Regions from separate parts of the Novosphingobium sp. EMRT-2 genome, predicted to be linked through region 2. Evidence: riboswitches for the same ligand, from Rfam matches in the RefSeq annotation. Region 2 holds a riboswitch; the other holds the start of a gene.
What was found. Region 2 has a riboswitch for cobalamin ahead of FA702_RS20535 (TonB-dependent siderophore receptor). Riboswitches for the same ligand answer to the same signal wherever they lie in the genome.
Positions count from the first base shown of each region.

Region 1: another riboswitch for cobalamin. It lies ahead of FA702_RS01380 (TonB-dependent receptor); the one in region 2 lies ahead of FA702_RS20535 (TonB-dependent siderophore receptor).

Region 1 covers NZ_CP039695.1:254,144-257,384, reverse strand. Annotated here, with positions in the region: gene FA702_RS01380 (TonB-dependent receptor) at 1-1,266, opposite strand, end outside; cobalamin riboswitch at 1,440-1,678, opposite strand; gene FA702_RS01375 (2Fe-2S iron-sulfur cluster-binding protein) at 1,837-2,919, opposite strand; gene FA702_RS01370 (PepSY domain-containing protein) at 2,945-3,241, opposite strand, start outside.
Region 2 covers NZ_CP039697.1:572,030-575,270, reverse strand. Annotated here, with positions in the region: gene FA702_RS20535 (TonB-dependent siderophore receptor) at 1-1,712, opposite strand, end outside; cobalamin riboswitch at 1,920-2,111, opposite strand; cobalamin riboswitch at 2,170-2,371, shown strand; gene FA702_RS20530 (hypothetical protein) at 2,616-3,188, shown strand; gene cobO (cob(I)yrinic acid a,c-diamide adenosyltransferase) at 3,185-3,241, shown strand, end outside.

The DNA.
Region 1 (3,241 bases), on a different replicon from region 2:
ATCGCGCGCCTCGACAGAATGGTGGTAATAGTCTCCGCGCAGGCCGCCCGTCAGGCGCAGCCCTTGGATCGGCGTCCAGGTTGCCTCGCCATAAAGGGCGGACGACAGTTCCTTGACGCGATAGTGACCAAGCGAGGCCAGGAACGTGCGGTCGGCGGTGCGGTCAACGCCGACATTGCCGATGGCGTCATACCGGTTCTCGGTGCCCACCGTCAGCGACAGACCGGGTGCAGGTTCCCAGCGCTTCTGTGCCATCAGCCCGAACACCCAGCGCTGGTCGAATTGCCGGATCTGTGCGCTGGTTCCATCGGCGTCGGCATAAGTTGGGTTCGAGAACATCGACCAGTCGTAGAACTGGGCATAGGCATTGGCGCGCCAACTCGGCTGTTCGACCATGATGTTCCCGATCAGCCGTGTGGTTTCGCCACGCGCGGATGGATCAGGAGAGCAGAACACGTCCGGGCACAGAGGCGTGCCGACGACCCGCTCGGGAATCTGCTCGGTCGGGCTCCATGTCGCCCGATAGGCATGAAGTGTAGCCTCAACGGTGCCCGCGCCGACCGGCATGCGGTATTTGGCGAAGCCTGAGTAATGACGCAGGCGTTCTGGCTCCTGCCAGGGACCATCATAGACCTTCGCCTGGCCGACGAGGGTTAGGTCGCCCTGTCCCAAACCGCGAAATGTTCCGCCGACGGCAACCCGGCGCCAGCCATAGGAACCGGCCTCGGCCGATGCCCAGGGCCGTTCGTATTCGTCGATGGTGGACATATAGGCTGCCCCGGCCAGGGCAAAATCGCCTCCATCGGCTCGGTAGGGGCCTTTGCGAAAATCTTCCCGCGCCACGATTTCCGGGATCAGGCCATTGAGATCGAGATAGCCATGACCGTGGCCGTGTGTGCGGAAGTTCATCTGCACACCGTCGATATAGGTCGTGAAGTCCGACCCATGATCGAGGTTGAAGCCGCGCAGGAAATACTGGTTCGCCTTGCCGCTCCCCGAATGCTGGGCCGCCACCATGCCGGGAACCGCTTCCAGGAGCTCGGCCACGCGAAGGAGCGGACGGACCAGCAGATCGGAACCGGCAACGCTGCCTTCGCTGGCGGCATGAGCCGTACCGATCTTCGCTTCACCGCGCCCGAAAACCACGATCTCGCTGCCCGATCGTTCGGCTTCGGCGGCATCGGTTTCTGCCGCCGTTTCGGCATGCGCGAGGGCAGGCAGGATGAGCGCGACGAGCGCGCAACTGGAAAGGAAAGTCTTGGTCACACATAGTCCCCCGGCGTCTTGCGACGTGGCCGGGGCGTGCCGTTCGCGAACGGTCGGCACGCGCGGCGGCCGGACGCCATGGGCGGCCAACGCACGTCTGCCGATGCGGCCCCAGCCGCTCGTTCGTCGCTCAGACGGAGTTCACCGTGCCGCGGCCATCCCCTGGACCAGGGCAAGAGCGACCAGACGCCGGCAGGTCTCCTGGCTCGCGGGTCACAGCTTGATGCACGCCTTCCCAGGCCTCGCAGGATTTAGCGTCCGGCCCAGTGGCTGCCCCTTTTCCATCGAAGGGACGATGTGCATCGCGCTATCCGCTTACAGTTGCAGGGACAGCCGCGGATTTGGGAGCAAGCTCCCGCACCGCATTCCCGATTAAGCCCCTTGTCAGGGCACCGGCGCGATCAATGAATGCTGAAAATATCCAACATTCAGCGGGCCGATTAGACGATGCGGTTGCGGATGCCAATGCCTTTGCTTCTCGGTGCAGCAAGGAGCGTGGGATTTGAGCATCGTCAGGATTGCGCAAGTCGCGCCATCCTGACGCAGTACTGAGCTCGAGCGCCGCATCGCTCAGGCCGCGATTCTGATATCGCTTGTTGGAACAGCGATGCAGGGGAGGAACTCGCCGGGGCGCAGCGAACAGGCAAGGCCCGGCCCATGTTCGACGCTCCCGGAAGCAAGATGGCGGCGGCAGAGGCCGCAGTGCCCGGCCCGGCAGTCGGACACTGCCGGAATGGCATGCGTCTCCATGGCGGCGAGCAAGCTGGGATAGCCCTCGACCGGGATTTCCGCCTCGCCTACGGTCATGGTGAAATTGCCGCACAGACCCGCGCTGGTAGCAAACAACTCGTAGTGGATGCGCGAGCGCGGGACGCCCTTGTCGCGCAGCCCCTGTGACAGATCCTCGATCATCGCGTGCGAGGCACAGAACAGGTAGTGGGCACGGCCATTGTCGGCGGTGACAAGATCGGCTGCGCTGAAACGGCCTGTATTTCCTTCCCACATGTCGTCCTGCCCCGTCAGGCGGGCGTGGTATCGGAAGGAGGTCCATTCCCGTGCCAGCGTTTCGAACTCTTCGTGAAAGATCAGGCCCGGCAAGCTTCGCGCCGTGAAGAACAAGGTGACGGGGCCACTAGCCCGCGCGCGCAAGGCATGGATCATCGACCTGAGCGGAGTAATGCCGACACCGGCCGCTATCAACACGATAGGCGCGTTATCGCCGATCTCCGGCAGGACGAAATCACCCTCCGGCAGACGGCATTGCAACTCGTCACCTTCACGGATCGTCTCGTGCAGCCAGCCCGAGACGCGGCCCATCGGTTCCTTCTTGATCGTCAGGCCGTACTCGCCGGGCGAGGCATCCCAGCGGTCGAGCGAATAGCGGCGCTCGGCGTGGTTTCCCGCCGGAAGCAGGGGGCCGAGGACGGTCAGATATTGTCCGGCAATGAAAGGACGGCACTTGCCTCCCACCGGCGTAAGATGGAGCGAGAAATGCGTTTCGTCATGATCGATCCGCCGGGTCACGCGGAACAGGTGCGGCCGCTGACGCCATGCATCCCATCGGCGACGCAGCGCCCTTCGACCGGCGTCGGTCAGCCAGAAGAGGATCGCCAGAAGCGCCAGTCCGCAAAGGGCGAGCAGCAGGCTGAGCATAGCGTGTCCTGCTATTCGGGACCGGTCAAACTGGCTGAGCCTTCTGCTTTTGACTGCGCCACCACATCCAGCCGCCGGTAAGGCAGAGCATCAGGAGCGTCGCGCCCAGAATGTCGATCCATATCCACTCGGCGCTCTTGCCGAAGAAGAACTTGCCGGTGTGGAGGTCCATGACCAGCTTTTGCAGCGTGTAGGCTTCCGGCTCCCTGGCGGCGAGAACCCCAAGCTTGGCGAATCCGGGAGCTTCGATCCAGCTCTTGCCACCATCGGAACTCAGCAGCGTGCCCTGGTCCTTGAGATAGGCGACAATGCCATTGGGCAT
Region 2 (3,241 bases):
AGATCGATCCCACCCTCGACGTTGGCGAGATGGCGCGGCACGCGGGCAAGCTGGCGGCCGAAGTCGGCGCCGCCGGGCGACCGGTCCTGCGCCGCAATCCAGCTGTAGTTGCCCTGCGCGAACAGCACGCCGATCCGGGCATCACCGCTCAGCTCAATGCCCCGCGCGTGCGCCTTGCGGACGTTGGCGTAGTAGCCGAAGCGCGTTGTGGTCGTGCCGGGCACATAGCAGGATGCAGGCAGCGGGCCGCTGGTGGGGCAATAGGCGAAGTCGATCAGGTTGTCGGTGTCGCGCTCGAACCATGTCGCGGAGCCGCGCAGCACGCTGCCCAGCGCCTGCTCGAAGCTGACCGACCAGCCCTTCGCCTTTTCGGGCTTGAGATCCGCGTTACCGTAGAGGCTGAACAGCTGGTAGAGCGACGGGGCCTTGAACCCTTCGTCATAGCTGGCGCGCAGCACCGTCTTGCCCGCGTTGGGCGTATAGACGCCGCCGGCGCTGAACACCGTGTTCCCTCCGAACCGCGACTGGTGATCGTAGCGCACGCCGCCGTTGAGCGTCAGCCCGGCGAGAGGCGTCGCGCGCAACTCGCCATAGAGGCTGTCGGTCGAAGCGCGCTGCGGCACCAGCGCATAGGGCGCGGTGTTGTTGCCGGGCGAGGCCGTGGTCATGCGCTGTTCCTCGCGTTCGGCGCCGAACACGGCCTGCACCGCGTCGGAAAAGCGGAACGACCCCTGGTATTCGAAGCGGCGGACGCGGCCGTGCGCGTCGAAGTTCAGCGGGCGGATCGCGCGGGCGGGATCGTAGTTCTCGCGGTCGGTCTCGGTCTGCATCGCCGCCAGCCGGTTGGTGAAGCGGCCGTCGAGCAGCGCGAGATTGAGCCCGGCATAGCCCGACCATTCCTTTGTCAGGCCATAGACGAGCGAGTCGCCCGAGGTGCCGTCGAAATCGTTGCGCGCGTCGGCCCAGTAGCCGCGCAGGTCAAACGACAGGTTGGGCGTCAGCTTGAACGTGGCCGTGCCACTGGCCGAGGTGCGGCGGTATCCGTCCGGCTCGGTGCCATTGCTGCGGGCCGAAATGCCGTCGGTGGAGAAGGTCGAGGCGGACAGCCGCCAGTCGACCAGCGTGCCCGTGCCGCCGACGCCGGCTTGCGCGTTCACCGTCTTGTGCGTGCCCGCCTCCACCGCCAGGCTGCCTTCCAGCGGTTTTTCCGCGCGGCGCGTGGTCACGTTGACGACGCCGCCGATCGCGTCGCTGCCCCACAGGATCGATTGCGGGCCGCGCAGGATCTCGATGCGTTCGATGTCATCGACGAACAGGTTGGAAAAGGCATAACCGCCGGACGTGGCGGACGGATCGGACAGCCGCACACCGTCGATCACCATGACCGACTGGCCGGCGTCCGCGCCGCGGATGCGCAGCGAGGTGGCGGTGCCATAGCCGCCGTTGCGCGAAAGGCTGATGCCGGGCGTGCGGACCAGGACATCGGTCACGGCCAGCGGCTGCACCTGCCGGATGGCCGCCTCGTCCAGCACGGTGACGGTGGACGAGACGCGATCCTGCGCGACCGGCGTGCGCAGCGCGGTCACGACGATGGAGGTGTCAGGCGCCGCGTCGGGCGCCGGATCGTCGGGGTAAGGGGCGGCATGGGCGGCCACGGGAAGGCCCAGCGAGAGCGAGAGGACGGAAACAACGGAACAACGGGTCAGGCGCATGGTGCGGTTCCCTGGATACGAACGGCGATGACCTGCCGTTCGGACCGCATGGAAAACGCCCGCCGCGCGACGCCCCGGCGAGATCGCCGGAGGGCACGAGACGACGCTTCCCGCACGGTCTTCCCGGCAGGCAGTGGCTGTCGTTGCGCGAGGGATCGTCCCGCCTTTGACGCGGGAACCTCGAACGTCCGGTGCACCCTGCCCGAACGAAGAACGACCGCGTCAGGCAGGTCTCCTGGCTCGCGGGTCAATGCTGGTCCGGCCGCCTTCTCAGGACGGTGAAGTCCCAATGGCGTGATGGCCGGTCGGCTCGCCGCTTACAGTTGCAGGGGCAGCCGGGGTTTCGCACCCCGTTCCCTTTTGATCCCCTTTCGGGGAACCTGTCGCAGAGCGGCGGATAGCTTCGCGCCGGCCATGCCGCAAGCGCGAATGCTTGCGGCGGCGCATCGCTTCGCTTATCACCGGCAGCGTAACGGGTGCCCGAAAGGGCTTAATCGGGAAGTCCGGCCGGCGGAAATCCGCCGAATCCGGCACTGCTCCCGCAACTGTGACCGGTGAGCGCATCGCCATCACGCCATTGGGGTTCCGGCCCTGAGAAGGCGGCGACAGGCGCGATGATCCGGGAAGTCAGGAAACCGGCCCGCTACCGTCGTTCCTTCGCGCGGGCGGGATGCACCGGGCGGACGAGGGCTTCTCCCTTGGCGGACGACATATGTGCGTTTGTTGCCGAAGGGGGCCTGTGATGAACTGCGTCTGACATCCACGACACCCGCAGCAGGCGTGCGCCCCGGCCCCGAGCTTTCGGTTCCGCGCCCGCCCGCGCACCGCAAAGGCCCCCGCGCCGCAGCCGATGGTCGCGTGCGCGGCCACAACGCGAAATCCAACCCGTTCAGGAGACCCCTCATGGTCCGCAATACCCGATTCGAACTGTCCGTCTTCGGGCTTCTCGCACTCGTCATGCTCGTCACGCGCAGCCATTCGCTTAGCCAGGTCATCCACCTGCCCGATACCAGCCTCGCCAGCTTCTTCGTGCTGGGCTTCTTCGTCCGCCGCGCGGCGGCGTTCGGCGCGCTGTTCCTGCTTGGCTATGCCATCGACGTGGTAGTGATCGGCTGGTTCGGCCAGTCGAGCTTCTGCTTCACGCCCGCCTACTGGATGCTGGTGCCCGCCTATGGCGTGATGTGGCTGGCCGGACGGTACGCGCAAACCCGGCTGGGTGCGAGCCTTGCCGCCCTGCCGATCATGGCCGTGCTGCTGATCTGCGCCACCTTCGCGTCCGAACTGCTTTCCAGCGGCGGCTTCTACTTCCTCGGCGGCCGCTTCGCCGATCCCACGCTCGCCGGCTTCCTGCCGCGCATCGGGCGCTATTTCCCGCCGACGCTGTGGGCCACGCTGGGCTGGAGCGGCCTGGCCGCCGCCGCGTTCTCGCTGCTGTCCCTGATCCGGCCCGAACTGCGTGAAAGCGAGCGCCGGTGAGCGGAACCGACGACAGCGCGCACCGCGAGCGCACTCGCCGGCACAAGGCGGTG